DNA from 4 places in the Trichocoleus sp. AS-A1 genome. Region 4 is predicted to be linked to each of the others. Evidence: predicted binding sites of a transcription regulator. Region 4 holds the regulator's gene; each other region holds the start of a gene.
What was found. Region 4 encodes NtcA, which controls nitrogen genes in cyanobacteria. Its sites were predicted from a motif close to TTTGTANNNNNNNNTACAAA; they were not measured.
Positions count from the first base shown of each region.

Region 1: the regulator NtcA is predicted to act here: its motif matches at 2,731-2,750, upstream of NC994_RS23135 (DUF4278 domain-containing protein).
Region 2: the regulator NtcA is predicted to act here: its motif matches at 2,086-2,105, upstream of urtA (urea ABC transporter substrate-binding protein).
Region 3: the regulator NtcA is predicted to act here: its motif matches at 3,319-3,338, upstream of NC994_RS05260 (TIGR00300 family protein).

Region 1 is NZ_JAMPKG010000040.1:5,196-12,670, forward strand. Features, by position in the region: gene acnB (bifunctional aconitate hydratase 2/2-methylisocitrate dehydratase) at 1-1,716, opposite strand, end outside; gene NC994_RS23135 (DUF4278 domain-containing protein) at 2,167-2,592, opposite strand; gene NC994_RS23140 (hypothetical protein) at 3,026-3,670, shown strand; gene NC994_RS23145 (DNA cytosine methyltransferase) at 3,974-5,779, shown strand; gene NC994_RS23150 (hypothetical protein) at 5,784-7,097, shown strand; gene NC994_RS23155 (Mur ligase family protein) at 7,145-7,475, shown strand, end outside.
Region 2 is NZ_JAMPKG010000010.1:140,282-147,756, forward strand. Features, by position in the region: gene urtB (urea ABC transporter permease subunit UrtB) at 1-373, opposite strand, end outside; gene urtA (urea ABC transporter substrate-binding protein) at 663-1,997, opposite strand; gene ureG (urease accessory protein UreG) at 2,139-2,756, opposite strand; gene NC994_RS10085 (urease accessory protein UreF) at 2,860-3,561, opposite strand; gene ureE (urease accessory protein UreE) at 3,708-4,151, opposite strand; gene NC994_RS10095 (DUF4168 domain-containing protein) at 4,250-4,729, opposite strand; gene holA (DNA polymerase III subunit delta) at 5,069-6,088, opposite strand; gene NC994_RS10105 (DUF1868 domain-containing protein) at 6,123-6,908, shown strand; gene NC994_RS10110 (cobalt-precorrin-8X methylmutase) at 6,961-7,475, shown strand, end outside.
Region 3 is NZ_JAMPKG010000004.1:211,916-219,390, forward strand. Features, by position in the region: gene NC994_RS05250 (N-acetylmuramoyl-L-alanine amidase) at 1-186, shown strand, start outside; gene NC994_RS05255 (Rpn family recombination-promoting nuclease/putative transposase) at 277-1,068, opposite strand; gene NC994_RS05260 (TIGR00300 family protein) at 1,138-3,252, opposite strand; gene NC994_RS05265 (GDSL-type esterase/lipase family protein) at 3,471-4,154, opposite strand; gene NC994_RS05270 (hypothetical protein) at 4,279-4,548, opposite strand; gene NC994_RS05275 (HEAT repeat domain-containing protein) at 4,706-7,475, shown strand, end outside.
Region 4 is NZ_JAMPKG010000029.1:69,913-77,387, reverse strand. Features, by position in the region: gene crcB (fluoride efflux transporter CrcB) at 1-390, opposite strand, end outside; gene NC994_RS20465 (hypothetical protein) at 953-1,354, shown strand; gene NC994_RS20460 (WG repeat-containing protein) at 1,576-2,694, shown strand; gene hisB (imidazoleglycerol-phosphate dehydratase HisB) at 2,825-3,469, opposite strand; gene fabI (enoyl-ACP reductase FabI) at 3,623-4,399, opposite strand; gene ntcA (global nitrogen regulator NtcA) at 4,779-5,450, shown strand; gene NC994_RS20440 (DUF3084 domain-containing protein) at 5,698-7,299, shown strand; gene NC994_RS20435 (pre-16S rRNA-processing nuclease YqgF) at 7,374-7,475, shown strand, end outside.

The sequences.
Region 1 (7,475 bases), on a different contig from region 4:
TTCAATTTCCATGATTCGCCCGGAGAAGATGTTTTTCTTGTTCTGCTTCTCTGCTGTTAGCAAACCTTTTTGAATTGCCACGTAGGGAATCGCGTTCACGATATCCCGCAGCGTCACACCGGGTTGCAACTCGCCTTTGAACCGCACTAAGACGGATTCTGGCATATCTAAAGGCATCACGCCCAAAGCAGCTGCAAAAGCAACTAAGCCGGAACCGGCGGGGAAGGAAATTCCCAAGGGGAAACGGGTGTGGGAGTCGCCGCCCGTTCCTACGGTATCGGGTAGCAGCATCCGATTCAGCCAAGAATGGATAATGCCATCGCCCGGTCGTAAGGCCACGCCGCTACGAGAAGCAAAGAAATCGGGCAGTTCGTGATGGGTTTTGATGTCAACGGGCTTCGGATAAGCGGCGGTGTGGCAGAAACTCTGCATCACCAAATCTGCGCTGAAACCGAGACAGGCGAGTTCTTTCAACTCGTCGCGGGTCATGGGTCCTGTTGTATCCTGAGAACCAACCGTTGTCATCAGCGGTTCGCAGGAAGTGCCGGGACGCACACCATTGAGTCCGCAGGCTTTCCCGACCATTTTCTGCGCTAGAGTAAATCCCTTGCCGGTATCGATGGGAGGGCGAGGGCGGATAAAGATTGGACTGGGTTCTACTAATCCGAGGGCAATTCTGGTTTTATCGGTGAGGGTACGCCCAATCAGGAGGGGAATACGTCCGCCTGCGCGTACTTCGTCAGTGATGGTGTCGGGTTTGAGGCTGAAGGTGGAAATAACTTCTCCAGCTTCGTTGGTAATTTCACCTTTGTAAGGATAAATGGTGATTACCATGCCGGTTTCCATCTGGGTGACATCACACTGGATGGGTAATGCACCTGCATCTTCGGCGGTGTTGAAGAAAATTGGCGCGATCGCACTCCCTAATACATATCCCCCAGCCCGTTTATTGGGTACGAAGGGTATATCGTGCCCGATGTGCCACAAAACGGAGTTAATCGCAGATTTGCGGGAAGAACCCGTTCCTACCACATCCCCGACATACGCCACGGGATGCCCTTTTTTCTTCAACTCGACAATCGTTTCCAAACTTCCCGGTTGCCGAGATTCCAGCATTGCCAAGGCGTGCAAGGGAATATCCGGGCGGGTTGTGGCATGGGTTGCGGGAGATAAATCGTCGGTGTTCGTCTCTCCGGGCACCTTAAACACGGTGACGGTAATCGCTTCTGGCAAGGTGGGGCGACTTGTAAACCACTCCGCCGCCGCCCAAGCGTCAATGACTTGCTTGGCATAGGAATTCGTCTCGGACAATTCCAAGACATCGTGGAAGGCATCATACACCAGCATGATTTTGCTTAAAGCTGTTGCGGCGGCTGATGCCAATTCATCGTCAGATTTGAGTAAATCTATCAACGATTGCACGTTGTAGCCACCTACCATTGTTCCCAGCAGTTCTACTGCATAGATGGGGGTAACTAAAGGGCTAATGGTTTCACCTTTGGCGACAGCGGTGAGAAAGCCAGCTTTCACGTAAGCAGCCGGATCGACGCCTGGAGGAATGCGATCGCGCAGCAATTCCAACAACGTCTCTTCTTCACCCGTGGGAGGATTTTTCAGCAATTCGCACAATTGAGAAGTCTGTTGGGCATCCAACGGCAGTGGTGGAATTCCGAGTGCCGCCCTCTCAGCGACGTGTTGACGATAAGATTCAAGCATTTTCAAGTCTCCTAGTCTCAGCAAAATTTGGGGGCGGTAGCGCTTTTAGCGCATCGCTTTTGTGTTTTCAATCGTGAGGATGCGATTCACACGCTTTTTGCCCTCGATCGTTAGAAGTCAACACAAGGCAGAGCGCTACTGCTTAAGTCGCAGATTACCTTTATTAATTATTGTGAAAAAATGGAATAAAATTTGTAGGATTCGCTGCAACGACCCTTACCAGTAACGGTTTATTTGCCAGAATCCATTCCCATAAAAAAAAGGGCGATCGCTCTCTATCGCCCACGTAGCTTTATAAACCAGGAATCCGTCGTCTTCAGCTTTGAAGATTTCGTGCTTAGATAAAATTTTACACCTAAAGGGGGAGGAGTGCGCTCCTTCACTCTTTACGGTTGAGTCAGCAGTAATTGCTGACTCAACCGCAAGCACCGCCAGATATTTCGGAAACTCCTAGAGGCACAACGTCAGTTGCTTCGACTCTGCTTCTAGAAGACGAATTAGATTTTCATCACCTTTGGCTTTAGCAACCTGTATCCGATGTTCCAGGCTGCGGTGGATATTCGCTAAGTGACTTTTAGCCGCGTTATCCAACACTTTTCGACGAGTTGTATCGGTTGGCAATTTCCGATCGCCTAGAGGTGCGATCCCTTCGCATGAGATTTGCCTCTCTAGAGCATCCCTAGTCGTGCCGGTTTTGCCGATGAAGTAGGGGACTCCCCGATAGTTCAAGTTAACAATCGCATCGGGAACTGCAATATGTCTGGGATATGCAACGTTGTAAGTCTGTCCCCGATACTTCCCCACAATCTCGCTTTCGGTTACTTCCAGCGTGGGTGAAGTTTTTTCGTAGCTGACGCCGCGATAAGAGAGTTTCATAAGTTTCGCCTCCGATTGAGTTTCCTGAGTATTTGTGACTAAGCAAGGCACGCTGCTTCGCGATCGCGCTCTACTTTTATTCCCCAGAGCCACTGACGGCTATGAATACTCAGTCAGTGGTGAACTAGCTAATTTATTTCTGTATCTATTTTTACATTTTCCCCTTTAAAGTGTCAATTTTTAAGAGATTTTAAGAAAATCTTTTCAGCGATCGCCAGGAAGTCGTCCAACTTACTTTCCCAGCGGCTGAGGTTAACTGCTTTACCTGATTCAGTGGCTAGGAGAAGCGATAAGCCGCTGTACAAATCGGGAAACAATCAATGGTTAATCAACGACACTAAAAATATTCGATAATCTTCTATCGGAAGTATTAAACCTCATCTACCTCCTAGGAAGGATAAAGAAGCCTGTTTTAGTGGTACTAAGAAAAATCATGAAACTCAAAAGCTTTTCCGCGTTACAGATTGTAATCAAAAGAACTGCCTTTCTAATCATTGCGGCTTTCGTGCTGGTTGTGGTTTTTGTGAATCGGGCGAATGCCAACGGGGCGGAGTTCCTGGTAAGTAACGGCAATAATTTTGATGTCAATGAAGTTCAATTTAAGCGAGTTGAATATGTCGGACAATGTCCGGGAACTGTAATAAATCCGGGCACTAGAAAAGCTCAGTTTGTTTCCAAATCAACTCCACCCGCACCGAAAAGGAAAGTGACAATCCGAAACGTGACTCAGGGCATGAAGAGTAATCCTTATCCCTACACGAGCAGAGGTTACAGTGAAGGGCAATATTCTCAAGGCGTTGATTTGAGTTTGGGAAATAGCCATCAAACTCGTACTTTTGCAGTTTTAGAAGGCGAAAATAAGTTTGAGTATGAAATTAAAGAAGGAGAAAGAATAATTGAACAAGGCACTTTTACAGCGGAAGTTTCTGTAAAAGATGTTGGAGTTTTTCCCCGCGATACCATTTGTGAGGAAAAATTAGAATGTCGGGACGATGGAGACTGTTACGACAGAAACGGCAAGAAGAGAGGAAGTCGTCAAAGATGCTATACAACGAATACCTGCCATTGTCCTGACTGATGAGACTTATGCAGCTGGCAAGTCACGCAGGAAATAGAAGCGATCGCCTCGCCACTGGTAGATTGACGTTTCAACTCAATCCGTGATGAAAATAGGTATGCAGTTCGATAGATACACATTTGCCAGCACATGCAACAGCTGTCTCTCCCTTTGAATCTACCTGGTATTGAGCCAGACAAGGTTGTTTGGTTTAAGGAAATCTTGCGATCGCTCGGCGTCAGCCGTTGCCCAGCTTGGCCCGATCAATTTGGCAAATCTCTTCATAAATGGTTCACTCAACGAGGAGTTTCTCCCATCAGAACCTTGAGCTTGTTCTCTGGTGGTGGTGGCCTAGATATTGCCTTTCATGACGCCGGGTTTGATATTGTTGAGATGGTTGAGCTTGAAGCCAAATATGTACAGACATTAGAAAAGAACTCGAGGTCAGGGAAATGGCTAGAAAATTCCAAACCAATTTGCACTGATATTAAAGAATTTATTCCTAGCCCCAATCTAAAAGTAGATTTCATCATCGGCGGACCACCGTGTCAAACCTTCTCAGCAGCAGGTCGTCGAGCATCTGGCGTCGCCGGAACGAGCGATTCTCGCGGCACTCTTTTTCAAGAATATGTCCGTTTATTAAAGATGCTTCAGCCAAAAGGATTCCTGTATGAAAACGTCTATGGAATCACTGGAGCGCAAAAAGGAGAAGCTTGGAAAGAAATCCAAAATGCTTTTAAGGAAGCAGGCTATATAATTCATTTTCGCGTTCTTGATGCAGCTGATTATGGTGTTCCGCAACATCGAGAGCGTTTGTTTATTGTTGGAATTCGTGAAGGTAATTATTTATTTCCCTATCCAACTCATGGCCCAGATTCTCCCAATCAAGAACCTTTCTACTCAGCAGGAGAGGCAGTTGAAGGCGCTAATAAAACGGATGTAGACTTAGGTATTGGAGGGCGATACGGACACCTTCTTACAAATATACCACCTGGTCTAAATTACAGCTTTTATACAGAGGAAATGGGGCATCCAAACCCAGTGTTTAGCTGGCGATCAAAGTTCTCAGATTTTCTCTATAAAGCTGATCCTCAGATGCCGGTACGGACTATTAAAGCGCAAGGAGGACAATACACTGGCCCCTTTAGCTGGAAAAACCGTAGATTCACACTTGAAGAGCTGAAGCGGCTACAAACGATTCCTGACGATTATGAAATTGTTGGTAATCGTCAAGTTTGTATTGAACAGATTGGAAATTCTGTCCCGCCACAGCTTGGACGGATTTTAGCTCTCAGTATCTTAGATCAAGTCATGGGTATTAATTTACCTTTTCCCATGCACTACTTACTCCAAACTAAACAACTGGGATTCAGACAGCGCAAGCGTCAGCTAACCGACATATACGCTCAAAAGGCTAAAGTGGCGCTCGCTAACTTACATATTGCTGGACAAATTACCTCCACATCCCCAAAAAACTATATAAAGGATGAGCAAGCTGTGCGCTTTTTATCAACAGATTTTTCTTGGGATGAAGAAGAAGCCCCTAACAGCATAAGAATTAATCTGCAATATCATCTAGATCCTTCTTCCTGGATAATTACAGCATCAAACAATCAAAAAAATAAAGATGACAATCAATATGTAATTGAAATATATCCAGCTTGGGATAACCAAGATTGGATTTTAAATACGGGGAAGGTTAAACTATGCGCTAAAAATTTAGATAAAGGTATATTTACAGCTTTATGGAAAGCGTTTGAAGAGAAACTTATTGAACTAACAGGCATGGCTGATTTAGTTCAACTTTCTGGGTATTACCAATACGCCGCCCGAATTACTGGAGTTATTAATTTTAATAGTAGTTTAAATATTGAGCCGTTTTGGCGTGTTGTTCAATGCATTGTTAGAGGAATAGGAGTGGCAACTCAATTACCAGCTCAAGGACTAGCTTGCCAATGGGGAGTTAATAAAGATGATGTGTTTTCTTACCTAGAATCTTTACGCAGCATGGGGTATGAAGTTAGGAACTACAACACCAATCCTCAAATCCCTAAAGGAGAATATTTAATTCCCTATGCGTTTCCAACACTGACGCCCAGAAGTGTACAACTCCGCAAAAACTTAAAATAAGGCAATGAGCGAACTACATCTGCGGGTATTCATTGACAAGAGTGAGCTAGTGCTACCTGATGGTACAACACAAGTTTTCTTAGAAGGAGGTATGAGCCAAGCAGCCAAGCTGAAATATCAAAAAATAGCGCTAGAACTCTCTCAGGGTTATCTAGAGAGGCAAATTATTCTCTGTAGAGATAATTTAGCTGCTCTTAACTTATCACAACTCAGTCAAACTCATATAGAGATTCTACATAAACTTGTAGAATCAGTAACCAGTGAAGTTGGAAGAGCGCTGGTAGGTTTGACAGTTCTACAGCTATGTGTAAAAGCTGTCGAGCCAATGCAAAGCATAAGGCTACATAAAGGTAGTGCAGGTACAAGAGATTTTTCCTGGCGTGATGGAATATCAATGCGATCCTTGGATAGGCAGTATATAACCCCAGTGCTACGTAAATACGAGCTGCTTAGGCTGAACGCAGATGGATTTATGATGACGCGCAGTTTAGCAGAAAATTATCCTTACTCACCCGTTTATAAAGCTAATCTCAGAGGCGCTCGTCAAGAATGGCTCAGTATTGTTGAAGGAATTGAGACTAACGAAATAAATCCCGAAGCAGCTCTGCATTACTTACTCTCGCAGCTGCTAAATCAGGCAAATTCTTTCATAAACTTATCTTCCCAAACAATAGAAAATCTCAACAATGTTTTTGAGCAAGCTGAAGAGGTGGATAGGGAATATATTACTAACATCATCTTGAGGCATATCAAGGAGTCTGATTATGCAGCACGAATTATGGAGATCAGTATGCATAGTCTTATGCAAGCAATGCAAGAATGTCAGGTTTTTCCAGATGGAGCATTGAAACCTCTATCACAGATGCGTTCAGCCAATAAGAAACACGGGAATATCGGTGATATTGAAATACTACAAGCTAGACAAATTATTGAATCGTGGGATGCAAAGTATGGAAAAGCTTACTTGCGAGATGAACTTGAAGAACTTGCAGATAAGCTTGCAGCACACTCAACTGTTGCCTTAGCTGGTTTTGTAACCAGTGTAGAACCTGAACGGCGACAAGAGATGTTATATCGATGTCAAGAAATAGAAGATTTATTTGGTATATCTATAGAAATACTGACCTTTAGAGAGTGGATTAAAAAACAATTTAATCGAGCAATGGAAGATGGTCTAGTGACAGAGCAAGAATTAGCTCGCGCCTGGATGACAGCATATACCGAATCATTGGCACAAAGACGCCGAGAGATTGCTCCAATTGATGAGCCTTGTCATCAGTGGCTTACCACTTTAAAAGAAATATTGGAAAACTTGTAAATATCTTACATAACAGTCTGAATAGTCAAGTTAGGATCTGGTTGCTTGTGGATATCAACTCAATTCTTCAACCGTTTCAGCGCTTTGGTGTTCATCTGGGTTTAGAGCGCATTCAAAAATTATTGGCAAATTTGGGCAACCCGCACCACAAAGTGCCAGTGATTCATGTTGCTGGAACGAATGGCAAAGGCTCAGTTTGTGCTTATCTTTCCGCAGTGCTGACTGAGGCAGGTTATCGCGTGGGGCGGTATACTTCCCCTCATTTAGTCGATTGGAATGAGCGCATCTGTCTAAACGAACAGCCGATATCGCTGGAAACGCTAGAAAAATTGCTGCTACAAGTCCAAGCAGCTATCCAACCGGAAGAGGAGTCACCCA
Region 2 (7,475 bases), on a different contig from region 4:
ACACCCAGCTAACACTGCGAGCGAATTGCTGCAAAATCAGACTAACGCCCCAAGTTGCGAGCAGTGTTTCTAGCGGGCGTCCGTAAAGATAACGAATCACTCCCCGTTCCAGAACTAATCCCACACCTGCTGTCACCAGGAAAGCCAAAATTAGCGCAAAAACAATATAGGTTTCAGACCAAGGCTTACCCAATATTTTGAAGCCATTTTGTACAACAAACGTTGTGTAGGCTCCTAGCATCATCAACTCACCGTGAGCTAAGTTAATGACACCCATGAGTCCAAAGACAATGGCTAGTCCCAGCGCTGAAATTAACAAAACCGCGCCGATGCTAATTCCATTAAAAATCCCATCCAGCAATCCTGCTATCACACCGCTTCCTCAGCCATTAATCATGGGTCATTAGTCATGGATCGTGAGTCATTAGTTATTAGCTTTCAAATCCCCTAGGTTGGGTTGAGGTAACGGATGCTGTTGGCATTAATTTTTGACCTCTCCCCAAACCCTTCCCTACAAGGGTAGAGGCTTCCAGACTCCCCCTTCCCTCATAGGGAAGGGGGATGGGGGTTAGGTTCTTAATTAGCCAACACCATCAGGTAACGAAACCCAACCAATCTTCTCAAGATTGACGACTAATAACTAAGGACTAATTTTTAACCGCTTAAATTTTGTACTGACCACCTTTTTTGGAATCTGACCAGTCGCATCCCAAACCCTTAGTTGCAGCAACGAATTGGTTCCAAGGAACTGGCTTCACTGCTGATTTCGTCTCATAGACAATCTTAAAGAGACCATCATCTGCGACTTCACCTAGCCGTACAAACTTAGAAATGTGATGGTTACTTTCCATCGTTACAGTGCCTTCTGGAGCCTCAAACTTCTGACCAACCGCAGCCTTTCGGACTGCCTCTAAATCGTCAGCGGTTTTTGCTTTCTCGACAGCTTGTTTCCAAAGATAAACGGCAATGTAAGCTGCTTCCATCGGGTCGTTTGTTACCCGATCTTGACCGTATTTTGCCTTAAAAGCTTCGACAAATTTTTTATTTGTTGGAGTATCCACCGTTTGGAAGTAATTCCATGCGGCATATTGACCTTTGAGATATTCTGTGCCAATTGCTTTGACTTCTTCTTCGGCAATACTGACAGACATTACGGGATATTTATCTGGTCCCAACCCTGCACCTTGCATCTGCTTGAAGAAAGCCACATTACTATCCCCATTCAGGGTATTAAAAATGACGCCTCCATCAGGCAGAGCCGCTTTAATTTTAGTGATGATGGGCGTAACTTCTGTATTGCCTAGGGGTAAGTAATCTTCCCCGACGGTTTCGCCGCCTTTTGCCTTTAACTGCTCTTTAATAATCGTATTCGCGGTACGCGGAAAAACGTAATCTGAGCCAACTAGGAAGAATTTTTTACCTTTATTCTGCAACAGCCAATCGACTGCTGGCTCGATTTGTTGGTTGGGGGCAGCACCCGTATAGAAAATATTTTTGGAACACTCTTGACCCTCGTATTGCACGGGATACCAGAGCATATGACCTTTTTCTTCAAATACTGGCAGCACTGCTTTGCGGCTGGCGGAAGTCCAGCAGCCGAAAACGGTGACAACTTTATCCTGATCGATTAGCTTTCTCGCTTTCTCTGCAAAAGTAGGCCAGTCGGATTGACCATCTTCCTCAATTGCTTGAATTTGCTTGCCGAGGACGCCACCGGCTTTATTAATCTCCTCAATTGCCAACAGTTCAGCATCTACAACGCTGTTTTCGCTAATCGCCATCGTGCCGCTGCGAGAGTGCAGAATCCCGACTTTGATGGTGTTTCCTGCACCGGCAGCCGCAACGGTTGTTGCGCTGGGAGAGGGAGACGCCGCTGTTGGGCTGGCAGTCTCAGAGGTAGAAGTGGGAGTGCTGCTACAAGCTTTGAGAAGAATACTGGTTCCCAGAGTAGCAGAACCGTATAGAAGAAATTTACGTCGCCCTAATCGCCTTGCCATACCGTCACCGTACTCCTGGCTGAATCAGCCTAATGGTAGAGAACATACACAGTTAAGCAGTGATATTAGAGCGATGTTCTGGGAAAAAATTGTTATCAAAGATACAAAGAATCGAATTTTTGTATCTTTATCTAGGAAAGCTCAGCTTGCTGTTTTTGAAATTTCGCCCAGATTTAGGCGGATAAAGTCCACCACAGCGGTTAATCCTTGCTGAGTCTTCAAATTCGTAAAGATAAAGGGTTTTTCTCCACGCATGCTCCGCGCATCGCGTTCCATAACCCCTAAATCTGCTCCGACTTGAGGAGCAAGATCAATTTTGTTGATTGCTAAAAGATCGGATTTAGTAATTCCGGGACCACCTTTGCGCGGAATTTTGTCACCGGCTGCAACATCAATGACGTAAATTGTCAAGTCTACCAGTTCTGGGCTGAAGGTAGCCGCTAAGTTATCGCCGCCACTTTCTAAAAACACTAAGTCTAAATCGGGAAATCGCTGTTCCATTTGTTCAATGGCGGCGATGTTCATGGAAGCGTCTTCACGGATGGCGGTATGGGGACAGCCGCCAGTTTCGACACCCAGGATGCGATCGCTTTCCAAGGCGTGACTCCGCACTAAAAACTGGGCATCTTCCTGGGTATAAATATCATTCGTGACCACAGCAATTTGATATTTTTGCCGCATCGCCTTACATAAGGCTTCAACCAAGGCAGTTTTTCCCGAACCCACTGGGCCAGCAACTCCAACCCGAAAAGCATTCATAAAATTTTCTGAAAGCGAATGGCTAATTGCTCATCGTAGCAAGGCAATTAACGATAATCTATTCCCAGGTTTTACCAGCGATATGTTTTTGTGCCGATTTCTTTTAACTCCGAAATAAGCGCGTGTACTGTGTTTCGTGAGCGATACTCGCCAATGCTAATCCCCAGCCGCAACTACTCAGGGCGTCATCTTCTAACCCTAAAATTTCCTTGGCAGCCTGAATCAAGATGGGTTGTAGTTCTAGGAGTAGCTGTTGCCCAGCCGTTTGTCCGAGGGGAATCAATTTGACTCCGGCAGCGATCAAATTGGTTGCCCAGCTGTGTAAGTAGCCCAAGAGGGTAGATGCAGCGTCGATTTGCCAATGGGCGGCGGCAATGCCGAAAGCGATCGCATAATTACAAGGACTCCCAATTGCATCCACCATTGACCGAACCTGCGGCTGTAATTCCAAAAGCAATCGAATTAGCGATCGCCCCATCTGCCAACTTTGTGCTTGCAACTCCTGTGTTTCCTTAGCAGCAGATAACCAGACATTCCAGTAATTTAAAGCCTCTAAATCCCCGGCAATTGCCCCCCGATATCCCCGAATCATCACCGCTGCTTCCAACCGAATTGCCCCATAACCCAGTTCCTGTTTGAGCCAGTGTCCCAGATGTTGCAGGTTCTCAATTACACCAGCATCGACGAGGGTTTCCAGCCCTTCGGAATAGCTATAAGCACCTACCGGCAACGCGGGACTCACCAGTTGCATAAGACACAGCAGGTTAACTGGAGAATGGGGAATCGGTAATTGCTCGTTGGTCATTGTTGGTACGTAGGGAGTGGGGAAGAGTTTTAGGATGAAGCCTAGAGTTTTGTATCGGTTCTCGTTAAAACTCAGACGCGATTATCGCGTTTCTAGAAATCAAAACTCAAAACTCAAAACTCCCCCATTACCGATTACCCAATTAACTAAGCGTGATGATGGTGTCCATAGGCACCCATTTCTGGATAAAAAGGCGAGATTTCCTCTCGTACCTCCATCCCCAGATGTTCTAGCATTGACTTTAAAACGGGGTCGGGAGACAACCGCAAATGAGTGGCAGCAATTTCTATCGGTACATGGCGATTGCCTAGATGATAAGCCGCCCGCAGCAAATCGAGGGGTTTCTGGGCAGTCGCAGTGAGAACGGGTTCCGGTTTAGCCACGATTCTCACGACGATATCACCGATTTCAGATTGAAGGAGATCGCGATCGCGCAACACGGTTCCTCTGGGTAAGCGCAGATACAAAGCTTGCCCCTCAGCAGTTTCAAAGCGATAGCGGCTGCGCGTGCGCTCCTCGGCAGTCAGAAAAAGAGTAAAGTTGACCGATGCATCCAAATTGGCGGGAAAGCGTTGCGTTATCGTTAGCATCACTGGAATCTTTAGTCAGCAAGTTATGGTGATGCTACTAACATCAGCACAGATGACATCAATATCCGAGTCAAGCAGGGTCAGCAAAAGTTTATTTTTTACTGAGCTTGCAGACGGATCATTTCATTTTTTATCTGTGCTGCTACCTCCGAATTTTTTTGCGCCTCCACCGTAATTTGATTAAATAATCCAATGGACAAACCGTTGCTCTCAACAATCTTTTGAGACTGTTTGCAGTAATTGATGGCAATGGCCTGTGCATTTCCTGGAAGCGATCGCAGGCTATTCGGCTGGCTGCAAGCAATATTTGGAGGACTGCCCACGATTCTTTTGATCTCGTTATAGGCAGCTTGGCGACCCGGTTCCATTGCCAAAACAGCCCTGGCGAAGTTGCTTAAGTCCTTAGAGCTGAAGGGTGATTGAGCGTATGCCTGAGAACTAAAGTCAATGCTATGAGAGCGCTCGGATAGACCGGGTGCAAAACCTAACAACAGACTTAGAGCAGTGAGAGTACCAACACTCAGGCATTGAGATAAGACTCGATTCAGAGAGCGACGTGAACTGTATAAAGTCATCATGATCTAGTGCGACCAACAAATAGAAAATCAAAACACACACGGATTACTTTTTCTGAACTGTTTTAAGGGTGAGAAGTTCCAGCTAGAGATGGGCATTCGTAGATTTACATCTCGTGTTGGTACCTCAGAAAACAGAAGCCTTCTCCCTACGGAGTAAGGATCGAGTAGTAATCTACAAGTAACTACGGATATTATGAGTGTGAGGATTTTACCACACTTTCGCATAAAAAGCGGGGTGTTACCAAAGCTGTAACGATTGGGTGGTATAGGTAGCGCTTTCCTCCCTACCTCTAGGTGTAAAGGCAGGGAGGAAAGAAGTCTTCCTACGTGTTTATGCCTTCATTGATACAATTGACACAGTTCGATAACTTTCATTTGTAACGTTGAAATGGGGTCAGCTCCTCGCTTGAGGGCGACTTCCAATTCCAGGAGTAAGGGTAAGGTTAAGGTGAGTTGACGCACAGAGAAGTCTTTGACTTCTTGGCGCAGAAAGTAAATTCGTTTGGGGTTGCCGATTTCTGCCGCAGTGGCGATCGCCCGTTCATCTCGCTCACCGCTCTCTACCATCAGTTTCACCCACAACCAGGTACGAAATTGACCGATGAGGGTGGCGACAATCCGCAAAGCGGGTTCGTTATGACCGATTAAGTCGGCAACCAGCGAACAGGCGTGGGCGGTATTCCCCTTGGCGATTGCCGATGCGAGCTGCAAGCTGTTTTGGGTGTTAGAGGTTACTAGGGCAGCAACGACTTCAAGGGCGATCGCGTCTTGGGATACGCCTGCTTGGTCAGAAGCGGTGGGAAGAGGCTTCGGGATACCGGCGTAAACCTGCAACTTTTCCAGTTCGTTCCAAAGTTGTCTGGTATCATTTCCCACAGATTGGGCTAACAGTTCGGCAGCTGCGGGGGTTAGTTTTACACCGACTTGCTGGGCAACCTGACGCACCTTTTTTAGCAGTTCTTCAGTTTTCCAGGGCGGGATGAGCGAAAATTCTCGAATATCAGCATGGTTTTGCAGCAGCTTTGTAGACCGGAGACGCCCATCGGGTTTAGAGCGAGTCGTCAGCAAAAATACTGAAGACTCAGGAATCGCCGGTATCGTACGCTCCAGTTCAGCCAGCAGATCTTCCGAACAGTGCAGGCATATAGTAGTATCAACCAACCATACCAAACGGTAGGCGCTGCCAAAGGGTGGTGTCATTGCTTGGTTTAAAGCAGTGATGACCGCATCGGGTAGCGCTTGAGAAATTTTGTCATAGTTAAAGTTAGCCCATTGGGGGTCGAGAATGCGATCGCGCAGGGAGTCAACAGCTTTTTCCAGGGCAAAATCATCCTCACCCCAGTAGAGGTAAATTGGCATTAAAGCATCTCTGAAAAGTACGAGGCTATTAAGATTGGACGAGACTTATCACACTTATTTAAATCGGGTAGCACGGCTAACACTACCTGCAACCTACGAGTCCCAAGTACAGCATATACAGGAGTCTCCGAAGTTTAAGCCCTCCCCGTCAGGGACAAGACAAGCCGTGCCTTTCCCTGGCTATTCGGCGATCACGCCACCTGCGGGAGAAGAATCCGAGAATGCGACGTTTTACGAAAGCTTGAAAGCGTGCCAAGAGCAACTCCTACAGCAGCTAGATCCTGGTTTTATTGTGCCAGTCCCTGCTGAGAGTTTTCATGTGACCTTAGCAGATTTGATTTGGGACAGTGCTTATCGGCACACCACGAGTGAGAATCCGGAGTTTGAAGAACAACTGCGCGATCGCATTGCTCAAATTTTCGAGCAGTCCCAGCCATCTCTCACTGGCGGCAATCCGATGCTTTGGCAGTTGCTGGGGTTGATGGTAATGCCCCGTGCAGTCGCGGTTTGTTTAGTCCCCAAGGACGAAGGCACTTACGAGCGAATGTTGAAGTTTCGCCGGTTTATCTATCAAAGTCGGAGTTTGATAGAGTTGGGGATTGAACAGCAATATCGTTTTACTGCCCATGTGACGCTGGGCTATTTTGGCGATATTTCACCAGATTTGAACCGCACTCGCTTGTGTGAAAAACTTTCTCAAATTAACAACCAATGGTTGGAAAATTCTCCAGAAATTTGGACACACCAAGCGCAATTGCGAAAATTCGACGATATGACCCGGTATTATCGGGAACCTGATTGGCCCGTTTTAACTTTTTAAAAACAATCGGCTAATAGCGGCTTACAAATCGCTATTAGCTGACTCCTGATTTATGAGCTTACCCATTCATCCCATCCTCCAGCAAAGTTTTGCTCTCATCGATCGAGAAATTGGCGAACACCGCTTTAGCCCCTCCGAGTACGCAATTGTACGTCGAGCCATCCACAGCACCGCTGATTTTGAATTTGCCCAATTAATTCGATTTAGTGAGGGGGCGATTGAAAGCGCGATCGCTGCCTTGCGGCGTCGCGTGCCGATTGTTACAGACGTTGGCATGGTCAAACAGGGAGTGGCGGGAATGGTGGCGCAAACCTTTAACAATCCCCTGGTTGCCGCTGTGGAACAAGCAAGCGTTGCTCTCCCTGGCAAGACGCGCACGGAAACCGGCTTACTAAAATGTTGGCAAGAATTTCCAGAGGCAATTTATGCGATTGGTAATGCTCCCACTGCTCTGCTGGCTTTGTGTGCAGAGTTACCCTCGGCACCCATTCAACCGGCTTTAGTGATTGGCGCACCCGTTGGATTTATCTCCGTCGTAGAGTCTAAAGCGGTACTAGAAAAGACGCC
Region 3 (7,475 bases), on a different contig from region 4:
TCCTACGGCGTTTTTTGGGATAACTTAGCCCTCGCGCGTCCTGCCTCTGCACCCTCTGTATTGCTGGAATTAGGTTTTATGAGCAATCCGGAAGAATTTGAATGGGTGGTCAATCCGCAAGCGCAGCAGAAGATGGCGGCAGCGATCGCAGAAGGCGTCACCCAATGGTTCAAAGTCGCTCGGTAAATACTCTTGTCGGCAGTAGGCTGGGTATGGGCATTCCATTTGCCATAATTTGGGCAATGAATTCCCATCCCAGCAATACTAATTAAGTGCCTAATCGGAAGTCTTCGCTTCTGCGGCTTGTCTGACTTGCTCAATTGTCAAACTTAAAGCCTCTGCGACCTGTTCCACAGTCAACCCTAATGTCAATAATCGAGACACTGCTTCTAATTTTGCTTCCAGTTTACCCTCCTCGACGGCGTCTTGATAAACTCTAGTTTGCTTTAACTCACTGAATCCAAACATTGCTTCCATCTCCTGGCGAGTCATTTGTGGAAACTTATACAAAACTATTGTCTCAATCAACTCTATAACTTGTCGCCTGATGGCTTCATCAGCAATTTCTTGACTAGCTTTATTCAGTAGCTGCCTTGCCAACTCGGTGGCTTTCTTTTTAGTTTCTACGACTAATTTCACCACTCCCACGCCAAGAGATCGATCTGCCGCTTCTCCTAATTCATCCAAATATATCCGCTTAACTCGCGGACTGGTCAGTAATTCTCGATACTGCGCTTGTACGCCAGGATCTAGGCTTCTGTTTTTAAAGATTACTGCTCCGCGCCAATCATTCGGTCGCTCATATTGAGAGAGGTATAAAAATATTTCGCCAAAAAAGCGCTGATAGAACCTTGGATCGCGTTGAAATTGGACTTCTACAAAATAAATGGGTTGGTCGGCAGAATCGTCAGAGGGTAGAAATAAACCATCGATACGAAAAGCAGTTTGTTTAACTTCAACTGAAGTGAATTGATAGGTGTTACCCGTTGAAGCAGGTTGACCAATCAATTCAAAGAAGATGCTGGGAAAAGCTTGGAATAGTTGATAGAAAATGCTGTCTGTTTTCACGCTTTCAGAGCCACTATTGGAAAAAAAAATAGGGCGGGCACTGCCCACCCTATCGTGTTTACACAATAATTAAGCTGATTGAGCAATGTGATAAGGACTGGTTAACTTATCCAGCTGTTGCACTAACAGACTGAGGAATAACCCGACATCGGTGACGACACCGACGGATTCAACAGAACCGCGATCGCTCAATTTGGTGACAACGGCTGGGTTAATATCTACGCAGACCATCTTCACCCCGGCTGGGGTCATATTTCCCACCCCAATTGAGTGCAGCATGGAAGAGAGCATCAAAATCATGTCTGCACCTTGCAGCAGTTGAGAATACTCTTGCTGAGCTTTAATTAAGTCCATCTGAGTATCTGGCAAGGGGCCATCATCGCGGATGGAACCGGCAAGGCAGAAGGGAACGCCATTGCGGACGCACTCATACATGACACCGCTGTTGATCGCACCATTCTCAACAGCTTTGGCAATACTGCCATAACGGCGAATCGTGTTAATTACTTTCAGGTGATGGCGGTGTCCCCCCCGAACGGCGACGCCGCGTTTCATATCCACACCCAGAGAGGTTCCCAACATAGACTGCTCGATGTCGTGGACAGCGATCGCATTTCCTCCTAGCAATGCCTGCACATAACCTTGCCGAATCAGATGCGTCAGGTGTTCGCCACCGCCAGTATGAATCACTACTGGCCCTGCTGTTACCACAACTTTACCGCCAGCATCGCGGATTTTGCGAAGTTCCCAGGCAACTTGTTCCACCACCAATTCCACGCGGCGTTCGCTGGAAACCCCGGCAGACATAAAGCTGAATTCTTGGGTGTTGCGCTGTTCGCGGGATTCCGTCTTCCGCACCGTGCGGATACCGACGACATCAACGACCACCTGTTCGCCAAGTTCTAAATCCCGCAGCAGTTTACACCGTGCTACCCGTCCGTTGGGAGTTTGGGTAATGGCGATCGCGCCATCCATGCGCTGATCTTGCACCCGCACCCACTCCCCATTGATTCTGACTTCTGTGGGATAAATGGTGGACACATAGAAATCATCTGGCGCTACCCCAGCTTGGATGACATCTTCCAGCTTGGCATCGCGCTCATCTTGGGGCAAATTCACCGCTCCCAAATCGATAAGCTGCGACAAAATCGCTTCCATCACATCGTGGGAAGGAGCCGACACTTTCACCTCCGCAGAGGAGGTACTTTGCCGTTGCTCTCCCAGGCTGAAGTTGAGAACCTGGAAGCTGCCCCCATTTTCTACGACTAAATCTAAAGCACGGTTGATTAAGCCGGAGTCCAGTAAATGCCCTTCTAGGCGAATTGTGCGACTTTCCACCGAGACATTGGCATGGACTTCTTCTCGGACGGGTTCTGTCACCCGTAGCGTCAGGCACTTGGCAGCACCACCGGCTTTCAAAAATTCCGTCAGCGGCGTTTCGATGACTTGGAATCCAACATCGGAAAGGCGTTTTTTGAGCGCCTCACTCGCCTTATTCATCACTACAACGTGGTCAATATTCACCGCGTTGCAGGCGAAATTCACTGCATCTGCTTCCTCGATGGCAATCCGCTTCTCCGGCGCAACTCGCATTTCAATCAAGCGGTTGGTGTAAGAATCAAATGCGGGGGGATAGTAGAGCAAATAGCCGCCACTCAGGGGACAGAAGCAGGTATCCAGGTGATAGAACCGCTCATCCATCAATCGCAGGGATAGCACTTCGATGTCGAGCCACTTTGCCAGCAAAGGATGAGAATCGAGTTCCGAACGGAAACCGTATCCCGCCCACAACCAACGCCCCTCTCGATCCAGCAGCGCATCGCCCGCGCCTTCAAACGGCAAGTCTTTAGGCAGTTCATGCACCTTATAGCCTTTTTCCTCGAACCATTGCTTGAAATAAGGCTCCTCACCCTGCCGTTCTTTGTGGAAGAAGCGGCTCAGGACAACGGTATCTCCCAGAACCAAGCCAGCATTGGCTGTAAACACCATGTCAGGCACACCGCGCTGGGGTGCAACCAAATCGACAATGGCGTGGTCTTTGAGGACGTAATGAAGCTTTTGCCATTGCTCGACGGCGCGATCGCGCGAGGATTTGTGAATATTGCCCTCCATCCAGGGATTAATCACATAATCCACGTCGTAATGGTCGGGAGCGCACATGAGGAAGCGGATCGAGGAGGTCATAAAAGAATCTCAAGTGAAATAGACAAGGGCAAACTCTTATTGGATACAGACTTTCTACGATCCAATTCTGTAGGACTTGTTACGAAATCTTTACCTCTTATTCGTAACAGCGAAAGTCAGCTCTAGAGGCTAATGTCTATTTTATTCCTTTACAACCAAAGAGACTTGACAAAAAGCGATTTATGGGAAATTTTTAACAGTTTCAGTGCAAATCGCTCCTATGTTTGATTAGCACTCTGTCGATATTGCAACAAGGTTGGAGGCCAAGTAGCCTGGGCTAATAAGGGCTGTAAATTTTTAGCAACGCGGGAAGCTAAAAGCTGGTGTCCGGCGGCATTTGGATGAATGATATCTTCCTGGCGATTTTTTGGATTATCGACAATTCCAGTTAAAACCTGCGGAATTAAATAAGCCTTTGTATCTTTAGCAACACGTTGATAAAGTTCGTCATATTCATCTTCTATGTAGCCGAGATTGATTCCTAGCAGGACAACAATTGCTTTTTGTTGTTGAATCGAAGTTACGATTTGCCGCAGATTCTGTTCTGTCTCAGTTTTGGGAATTTTTCGCAGAAAATCATTTCCGCCTAATTCAACAATTACCAGCCAAGGTTCTGCCGCGATCGCATCTTTTTGTAAACGACTCAACCCCATTGCGGTTGTATCGCCGCTAACACCGCGATTCAGTATTGGCAAACCGAGTTGACGACTCAACACGCTGGGAAAAGCTTCTGTCTTTTCCACGCCATATCCAGAGGCAATGCTATCGCCTAAAACGATAACTTGCTTACCAACACCGGCTTTGAGATTTTTGACATCATCGAAATTGTTGCCGCAACTGGTAACAACCAGCAGGGAAGCAAACAGCAAACTAAAAAACCACACCCATCGGCGTTTTTTCATACAGTTTTCCAATTCAACTCAACGATATTGCAGATGGTTGGCGGTAGGGGCGAAGATGAAAGCGCGATCGCTTATGCCACTTAACCGAAAATTATTAATGCGAATGCTTCGCCCCGCGCTTCGTCTACTGACCACTTTTTTCGGCGCGGTGGGCATCGATAATCAAATAAACGCCTTGCGCCAACATCATAAGGATGACTAATGGCAAGGATGTTCCCGACATAACTGAAATAATGCCCCCGATATCAATTAATCCTGCTTGGATAACAAATGATACAGCGCTGGCTTTCTTAAGATTAACTGAGTCTGAGGACAGGATAAGAACAAGTAAGAGTAAAGCTTGAAGTTCTGGGTTTTCAACTATAAGTAAATATTTGAACAGGTTGGTCGTCATTTGTGGAATTGGTGAACCGTATAATTCCACGAAAGCGAATTGACGAGAGAAACCGCCGAACTCTTAGGGACAGAGATTAAGTGACCCTTTCTGACCCTCATCAAACCGTGAAGCCGCCTAAGCTATTAATATCCGCAACTGCCCTTATCCGTTGACTATGGCTGAAATCCGCAATCGCAATACTGTTCGGGTAAACGAAACTGGAAAGCAAAAACTCATAGAAGGTAAGGCTGCTAAACGCAATTATGAGGGCAAGCTTTGGACGTATTTGGACATTGCTGAAGCCTCTGGAGTGGGTGAAAAGACGGTTAAGCGGTTTTTTGCAGGACAATCTGTTGATTTGGATAATGCGATCGCGATCGCTAAATCCCTAAATTTAGAACTAGCAGAGTTAATCGATCCGAAAGAGTCGAATCCTCCAGATGCAAAGCCAGAAACCCCGATTGACTGGCGCGATATCTGCCACACAATGCTGGAGGAACAGCTGAGGCGTTACCAATTCCGGCGACAGGCGACGGGTACGGGGTTGGGGCATGAGGTGGGTATTTATGTGCCACTGGGTTTGGTGAAACCGAGAACTCAGCCTCGACGGAGTGAGGAGTTTTGCCCATCTCCAGATGAGGGGAGTTCACAATATCAGCTGAATGAGAAGGAAATTGAGAAGCGGTTTGAGGCGAATGCGTTTCTCCGACAGGTAATTGAGGCGGGGGAAGGCAAGACAATTGCCATTATTGGGGAACCGGGGGCGGGGAAAAGTACGTGGTTAGAGCAAATTGCCCGTCATCTCAAAGATTCAGAAAATGTTTCCCGGTTGCCAATTTGTATTCAGTTGGGGAGTCTGGATGGGAAAACCTTGGAAGAGTATTTACTCCAGGTTTGGCTGAAGGAGGCGCTGTCTCTTCAAGGAATGGTGGTATCAGCCCAGATGCAAACTGAGTTGATGCAGTTGTTTAATTCTCATCAGGTGTGGTTGCTGTTGGATGGGGTGGATGAAATACGGGCGGATACATCCACGGGGGCAAATTCGCCTCTACAAGGAATTGCCAATCAGCTGAGGGGTTGGGTGGCGCAGGCGCAAACCCTGTTAACCTGTCGGCTGAATGTTTGGCAGGCGAACGATCGGGTAGTGCCGAATTGTGATGTTTATCGCACCCTGGATTTTGAAGAGCCGCAGGTGGGGGAGTTTATTGGGGAGTGGTTTGCTAGGGCGGGGAAACCCCAGTTAGGGAAGCAGTTACGAGAGAAGTTGGGCGAGTCGGGGCGGGAACGGATTCGAGATTTGATTAGAAATCCTTTGCGGTTGGCGCTGTTGTGTCAAACCTGGGCGGTAAAGCAAGGGGAGTTGCCGAAGACGAAGGCGACGCTTTACCAGCGATTTCGAGAGGATTTTTATGAGTGGAAAAAAAACGAGTTTCCCATCAGCTGGCAGCAACGGCAGGAGTTGAATGCAGCGTTAGGAAAGTTGGCAGTTGCGGCGATTGAGAATCAGACACAGCTGAGGGAGTCCCTAGCATATCAGGTGATGGGGGAATCTCTTTTTGAGTTAGCGCGGCAAATTGGTTGGCTGAATCTGGTATACCGAGATGGGGAAACCGATGAACCTGTCTATGCGTTCTATCATCTGACGTTTCAGGAATATTTTGCAGCGCTGGCAATTGAGGATTGGCACTTTTTCTTGACTCATGACAATGACAATCCTCAACCGTTACCGGGCAACGTTTACCGAATTTTTGAGCCGCAGTGGAAAGAGGTGATTTTGCTATGGCTGGGGCGAGAGAATGTGGAAAAGGAGCAGAAAGAGGAGTTTATTCAGGCATTGGTAGAGTTTGATGATGGATATGGAAGATTTTATAAGTTTCGAGCCTATTTTCTAGCCTCAGATGGGGTTGCTGAGTTTCAGGATTGTATCAAGGTAGATGAAATAGTAGCGCAAATCGTTAAATGGGGCTTTGGTTATTTCAACACTGACAAACAAGAAGGGCGGACATATCTCAAACCGATTGCAGAGGCAGCGAGAGCATCCCTGTTACAAACTAACTGTAGCCTTGTCATTAATAAACTCATTGACTTATTAGAAATTACAGAAGATGAGTCTATCCGTAGGATGGCTGTCGAGAGTTTGAGGAAAATTGGCACGGGAAACGAAGCGGCAATTGCTGGGTTACTCCGGGTTCTGGAAACTACAGAAGATGAGGATAACCGTTGGATAGCTGCCACGACTTTGGGGAAAATTGATCCGGGAAACGAAGCGGCAATTGCTGGGTTAGTCCGGATTGTGGAAACTACTGAATATCCGTATACCCGTTGGATAGCTGCCGAGAGTTTGGAGAAAATTGACCCAGGAAACGAAGTGGCAATTGCAATTGTTGGGTTACTCCGGATTCTGGAAACTACAACAAATGAGCATATCCGTAGAAGGGCTGCCGAGAGTTTCGGGGAAATTGACCCGGAAAACGAAGTGGCAATTGCTGGGTTACTCCGGATTCTGGAAACTACAACAAATGAGTCTACCCGTAGGAGGGCTGCCGAGAGTTTGGGGAAAATTGGCACGGGAAACGAAGTGGCAATTGCTGGGTTAGTCCGGATTCTGGAAACTACAACAAATGAGTCTACCCGTAGGAGGGCTGCCGAGAGTTTGGAGAAAATTGGCACGGGAAAAGAAGTGGCAATTGCTGGGTTACTCCGGATTCTGGAAACTACTGAATATCCGTATACCCGTAGGAGGGCTGCCGAGAGTTTGGGGAAAATTGGCACGGGAAACGAAGTGGCAATTGCTGGGTTACTCCGCCTTTTGGAAACTACACAAGATGAGTCTACCCGTAGGATGGCTGCCGAGAGTTTGGAGAAAATTGGCACGGGAAACGAAGTGGCAATTGCTGGGTTAGTCCGCCTTCTGGAAACTACACAAGATGAGTCTACCCGTAGAA
Region 4 (7,475 bases):
GCTCCGAGCCAGAAGCGTGCCTAGCTGAACGCTAATGATTCCAAGTATGGCGCTACCTGCCCAGTAAATACCGGCGGCGGCATAACTGCGATCGCGCAGTAGAGTAGATGTTTCTAACCCATAACTGGAGAAAGTTGTGTAAGCTCCTAAAAAGCCGGTCGTTACCATCAATCGCACATCTAGAGGAATATTCGCTACCCGTTCTAAGGCGAGAGTGACAAAAAAACCCATCCCAAAGCAACCTGTAAGGTTGATAAAAAAGGTGCCGTAGGGAAAGCTGGTGCCGAAGCGTTGGGCAAACCAGAGGGTGAGATAGTAGCGACTCAATGCTCCAGCGATCGCTCCTAAACTGATGGCAATGGGATGACGAATCGCGGGGTCTTGGAGCATTTAACTTGAAAATTAGACTCTCGGACTGGGGAATGAAGGGTCTCCAATCCAGCGATTTCTTATAGGAGGTTAGGTTTGTTAACCCGTACCTTTGCTATCGCTTTTTGCCTTAACCCTCTGAAATTATACCGATAGGCTGAAGGAAATATACTACAGAAATGCTATTTCTGATATAGCCCTTTATTTAAGCAGATGCCTTCAACGAGAGCAAGCGGAGTGAATCAGTTTAAAACCGTTGCCTAATTTAGGTCTGTTTAGTGCGCCAATCATTACCGTCAGCTACTGGTTCATTGGTGGTTGGACAGGTGCCTTGGTAGGGATTGCTTTAGTAGCTGTGACGAACTTACGAACTCTACCATATCTACAATCGCGACACGTTAACTCAAGCCGTTGCTGTCACAATTGGTCGTGCGATCGCGTTTCTTGCCCCAATAGTTAGCTACCGCTGATGATTTATTGGCTGTACTAGCATTTCTTCAATTTTCCGGTTTGTGAAATTAGTAGCCGAACCTTACTAAAAGCTAATCTTTTTCACTCAAAACTCTACTCATGAGATGTAGCCATGAATACAGAAGTCCCTAATAATACAGAAACCGCCATAACAGTTAGCCCGGAGACAAAGGCTATCGTTGATGAAAATATGGCAGGCGAATCCGAAGATTTGAAGCGTGAAACGATGGCGCTGATTGACGCCATTAAAAAACGGGCGCAGGTAGAAACAAAATCTGCTACCGAATATACTCGCGATGCCTATCTCAATGCAGTGAAACAAGCACGGGAGAAGATTGAACAGGATAAGTTGTTCGATCCAGAGCGAATTTCATACTCGATTAAACTCATTCAAATGGATGCAGAGAAGAACTGGGAGTCCATCGTGAAGGAAGTGTCAACTTTAGGCGATCGCCTTGCCGAAGCTGCTAAAGCGGCTTGGGATGTCCTGACAGCTCCTCGCACCCCTTCTTGATGTTGAAACAGTAATCACGCGCAACCACGCGCTGATATAAAACAGGGGCACTCAGCTAGCTGGGTGCCTTTCTAATTTTTTAATTCTAAATTCGGATAGCCTAATCTAGTCAGGCATTACCAGCAAGCTTTAGAATTTCACTGACAATAACAGGGTTTACTTCAGATGATTAACAAATATTGATTACTTAAATGTTGGCTGCGATTGGATAGGGTACTTTTATGAAAATTGCAACTCACAACAGATTGCTTGTCGCGGTTGCCAGCCTTCTGTTTGGATTAGCGATCGCTCTAATTTCTGGATGTGAAGCCATCTCAAATTTTCGGACTTCTCAAGTTAATTTTGATGCAACTGAGGGACAAGCCCGTAATTCGCAAATAGTCATCCCGCTTAAATTTAGCTGGGCTGATTCATTTTCAGAAGAGCTAGCAGCAGTCAAAATAGACGGCCAATGGGGCTATCTTGATAATAAAGGCAACTTCGCAATCAAACCTCAATTTGATAATGCCGAATCTTTTTTCCAAGGGTTAGCGGCTACCAAACTAAAGAACAAGTGGGGCTATATCAACAAGAGTGGCAACTTAGTCATTAAACCAAAATATGATTTGGCTAAGAATTTTTCTCAAGGGCTGGCAGCGGTAAAGATAGATGGAAAGTGGGGATATATTGATAAGAAAGGGAACTTGGTAATTAACCCAAAATTTGATTTTGCTGAATCTTTTTCTATAAGCGATCGCACTGCGTTAGCGCTGGCGGCGGTAGAAATCGGTAAAAAGTGGGGCTATATCGGCAAGAAAGGCAACTTCGTCATTCAGCCCCAGTTTGATGTTGCTGAATCTTTTTCTATAAGCGATCGCAGTGAATCAGCCCTAGGACTCGCGCCAGTCAAAAAAGACAACAAATGGGGCTATATCGATAATCGGGGAGACGTTATTGTTCCGTTGGAATTTGAGGAAGCTAAGTTTTTTTCGGAAGGACTAGCAGTGATATCCAGTAATAATAAGTGGGGCTATATTGACAAAATGGGATATCTTGTTATTCCACTCCAATTTGATTGGGCTGGGGACTTTTCTCAAGGACTGGCGGGCATAACGATAGACACTAAGGTAGGCTATATTGACAAGGTAAGCAATGTTGTCATTCCCCCACAATTTGATAATATTTATAACTTTTCAGAAGACCTAGCAGCGGTAAAGAACGGCGACAAATGGGGCTATATCAATAAGAGTGGCAAATTCGTAATTAAACCCCAATTTGATAGCGCTCAATCTTTTTCGCAAGGGCTAGCAAAAGTTAAGATTGGCAATAAATATGGCTATATCCGCAAACCTCTTCCATAAGTTCTCATTTCTGAAGACATAGAAGAATTGAGAGTCAGTGGTCGCGGAAACTTCAGCAGAATGAAGCGAGAGCCTGGTGAGGATTTCCCTGGCTCTCGTTGCCTTTATCGGAGTGTATTTGCAAGGAAACCTATAACACGCCTTTAGAACTGGGGATCGTACCGCCACGACGGGGATCAACTTCGATTGCCATGCGGAGCGATCGCGCAAACGCTTTGAACGTCGCTTCAATAATGTGGTGCGAATTAATTCCATCTAGTTGGCGAATGTGCAGCGTCATCTGGCTGTGATTGATCAACGCCACAAAAAATTCCCGCACCAGCTGGGTGTCATAAGTCCCGACTCGCTGAGTGGGAATCTCTAAGCCATAGCTCAGATGAGGACGTCCGGAAAAATCTAACGCTACCTGAACCAACGCTTCATCGAGAGGGGCGAGGAAATTCCCAAATCGGACAATTCCTTTGCGATCGCCCAGTGCTTGATGCAACGCCATTCCTAGGGTAATTCCCACATCTTCATTGGTATGGTGGTCATCAATTTCCAAGTCTCCCGTCGCGGCTACATCCAAATCAATCAGGCTGTGAGAGGCGATTTGATGCAGCATATGGTCTAAAAACGGAATGCCAGTTTTTGCATTGCAAGTGCCATTCCCGTCTAATTTGACGGTGACGATAACATCCGTTTCGCCCGTCTTGCGGGGAACCCTTGCCATCCGAGGAGACAAAAGCTGTTCAATGCTTGGAGAAGGTGTAAATTGGCGATCGCGTGCCTGCATCGCAGATGCTCACTCAAGAAAATAAAGTTAAGTTTATTATCCTACTTTACTGAGCATCTGGGAGACGCGAAAGCCTTTAAAATGCAAAATTAAAAATTAAAAATTAGCAGAATCTTTGCTTTTTAATTTTTAATTTTTAATGTTTGATTCTTTTTACATCCCCATAATCTCGTATCCCGCATCGACATACAGCACCTGACCTGTAATGCCACTTGCCAAATCGCTACACAAGAAAGCAGCCGCATTTCCCACTTCTTTCTGAGTTACAGTGCGTCGCAGCGGTGCCACTTCCTCAACGTGATGGATCATATCCAGAATGCCACCTACCGCCGACGATGCCAAAGTGCGGATAGGACCTGCCGAAATTGCATTCACGCGAATATTCTGTGGACCTAATTCAGATGCCAGGTAACGGACACTCATTTCCAATCCAGACTTGGCAATTCCCATTACGTTGTAGTTGGGGATCACCTTAACGCCGCCTAGATAAGTCAGCGTGACAATACTGCCGCCTTCTGTCATCAGTGGTTTTGCTGACCCGGCAAGTTGCACCAGCGAATAGGTACTAATTTCTAGAGCTTGGGTGAAGCCAGCGCGGGTAGTGTTGCTAAAATCACCTGATAAATCTTCCTTGTTCGCAAAGGCAAGACAATGGATCAGGATGTCTAGCTTACCCCACTTATCGCGGATGGCGTCAAATGTAGACTGAATTTGGGTCTCATTCTGGACATCGCAGGGTAAAAACAAGCTGGGGTTGAGGGGTTCTACCAACTCTGCCACTTTTTTTTCAAAGCGACCCCGGTCGTCTGGCAGGTAAGTCACTCCTAGATTCGCACCCGCTTGGTGCAGTTGCTGAGCAATCCCCCAGGCGATCGATCGGTTGTTGGCAATGCCGGTGACAAGGGCGTTTTTTCCGGTTAAATCTAGCATAAATGTCGATTTTGAAGGCAATATTAGAGGATATCCGATTTAGGGGAGTATTCAAGATCGCGATCGCCCGGAGCAAGGCTGTCTAGTACGGGTAAGGAGCGTGCCTCCTTACTCACCATGCATCCCACCCGATAGCGCAGATACTGTCAAGATATCAACATTTTCCGTCATAATCTTACTTGCCTTGAGCAGGGAGAGAACTAAAGAAGGTAGCCGGGGAAACTACTTTAAAATTTTGTATCAAATAGCACAAAAACCGCTTGGAAGTCAGTTTATCTGTGTCTAATGTCAGAAAACTCTCATAGTTGTTTTGCTATGGTTAAAGTTCCTCCGACAGAAAGTTGCAGAAGTCTGTAGGGCAGCATTTAGGAAAAAGGAAGTGGCAGTGACGCAAGATAGACCGCTAGCAGCTGTGTTCCGTCAACTGGGAGGTGGGGCGTTTCCACCCGTGGTGGAAACTTTTGAGCGGGGCAAGACGATCTTTTTCCCAGGAGACCCGGCTGAACGGGTATACTTTTTGCTCAAAGGTGCAGTAAAGCTGTCTCGCGTGTATGAAGCTGGGGAAGAAATTACCGTGGCGTTGCTGCGAGAAAACAGCGTTTTTGGAGTACTGTCCTTAATTACAGGGCATCGTTCGGATCGGTTTTATCACGCTGTAGCATTTACGCCAGTGGAGCTGCTTTCGGCACCGATCGATCAGGTAGAGCAATCGCTCAAGGATAATCCGGAGCTATCGATGTTGATGCTGCAAGGGCTTTCTTCGCGCATTTTGCAAACAGAAATGATGATTGAGACATTAGCTCACCGAGATATGGGATCGCGCTTGGTGAGTTTTCTATTGATTCTGTGCCGTGATTTTGGCGTTCCTACCGCCAATGGAATTACGATCGATCTGAAGCTTTCTCATCAAGCGATCGCAGAAGCAATCGGCTCCACCAGGGTAACTGTCACCCGCTTACTGGGAGATTTGCGGGAGGAAAAAATGATTTCTATCCACAAGAAAAAAATTACGGTACACAACCCAGTTACACTGAGTCAGCAGTTTACTTGAAAACAGCTAGAGGCTCTCGTCAGGTTGTAGGTTAGGTTGTTGGTTAAAACGGCATGGTAGCGCGAGCAGGTTATCCAGTTTTAACATTTAGTCGGGAGTTGAGTTAAAAGGTGTCAGGTTTTAAGCGGATAGTTTTCAACCTTGCAACCTTTAACCTTTCCGATTTCACCTTCGATCTTTAATTCCTGTTAACCCTTTCTCTAGCCTGCGATGCGATAGGCTGTAACTGGAATGACTGTAGCAGACAATGACCGACAGTGCGCTCTTCCTGATTTTGTCTATTTTAGTGTTGGGAAGCGTCATCGCAACGGTAGGCGATCGCATTGGCACGCGCGTGGGAAAAGCACGCCTGTCGTTGTTCAATCTGCGTCCCCGCAAAACAGCTGTTTTAGTAACGATTCTAACGGGACTAACGATTTCTGCCTCAACACTGACAATCATCTTTGCGACAAGCGAACAATTGCGGATTGGAGTTTTTAGACTCCAAGAAGTGCAGAAAAAACTCAAGACAGCCAGTAAGGATATTGCCAAAGCGAACGAGCAGAAACGGAAAACCGAAAGCGAACTTGCTAAAACCGCCGCCCAAAAAGAGCAAGTCGAGAAGGAACTCGCTCAAGCTCGCACCCAGCAATCTGTCGCTCAGCAGCGCTTAGATGCGATTAATCGATCTTTGGCAGCTGCGCTGGCTAAACAAGGCCAGACGGAGGCGCAACTAAATCAAACTCAAAGCGAACTGAGTCGGGTCGCCAGCAGCTTTCAGCAAACCCAAAAACAGCTGACCTCTGTCTCTGGGCAAGCGAAGACGCTACGTTCGGAAATCCAACAACTTCAAGCAGAACGCCAAGAATTGCTCCAGCAGCGAAATCAAGTCAGAGCTGAAATTACTGAATTCAAAGCGAAAGTGACTCAGCGCGACCAAAAAATTGCCCAGCAAGACCGAGCAATTAGCCAACGCGATGAGCAAATTCTCAAGCGGGATCAAGCCCTTGTGGAACTTGATGAGAAACTTGCTGCCTTTCGGAAGAGCCTGAGCGATCGCGATGAGCAAATTGCCCAGCGAGACAAAGCCTTATCTCTACTTGATAACAAAATTTCTCAACGAGATGAGGTGATTGCCCAGCGAGAAAATCGCCTTAAAGAACTCGAAAAACAACAAGCTTCCCTAGAGCAGGAAGTGGCAACCTTAGAACAGTATTACCAGTCTTATCAAACTTTGCGTCAGGGTAGTCTGGCTCTGCTGCGCGGTCAGGTTCTGGCGGCTGGCGTTTTTCGTATTGTCGAGCCAGCCGCAGCCCGACAGGTCATTGAGCAGCTATTACGGGAAGCGAATCGGACAGCGATTAAAGCGACCCAACCCGGTCTCAACAAGGTGGCGAACGAACGGGTCGTGCAAATTACAGAGGCACAGGTCGAGCAACTGATCAACCAGATTCAGGATGGTCGAAACTATGTAGTCCGAGTTTTTTCGGCTGGTAACTATGTCCAGGGAGAAAAGCAGGTACAAGTCTTTGCAGACGCCGCACCCAATCAAGTTGTATTCCGCACTGGTGAAGTCGTAGCAACGACATCTGCCGATCCTTCAAACATGACCGACCAACAAATTCGGCAGCGGATTGACCTGCTGCTTGGAGCATCCCAGTTCCGAGCCACTCGCGCGGGGATTTTAGGAGATACAGTTCAGGTTGGGGACAATCGAATTGTTAGCTTGATTCGGTTTATCGAGCAGTTGAAAAAGCACAATAAGCCGATTTCTCTGAAAGCGGTCGTGGCAGAGGACGCCTATATTGCCGGACCCATGAAATTAAATTTGGAGGCAGTTGAAGACGGAGAAGTTGTGGTGAGGATGTAATTTATTAGTCATTAGTGATGAGATGATGACTAATGGCAATTAACCATTCGTAAATTAGCAATTAGCCAATTCAGATGATTTTAGGGTTCGATCCAGGGCGCGATAAGTGTGGTTTAGCCGTAGTGGGGAAAGACAATTCTCTGCATTACCACGAGGTTGTACCGGCAGAAACAGCG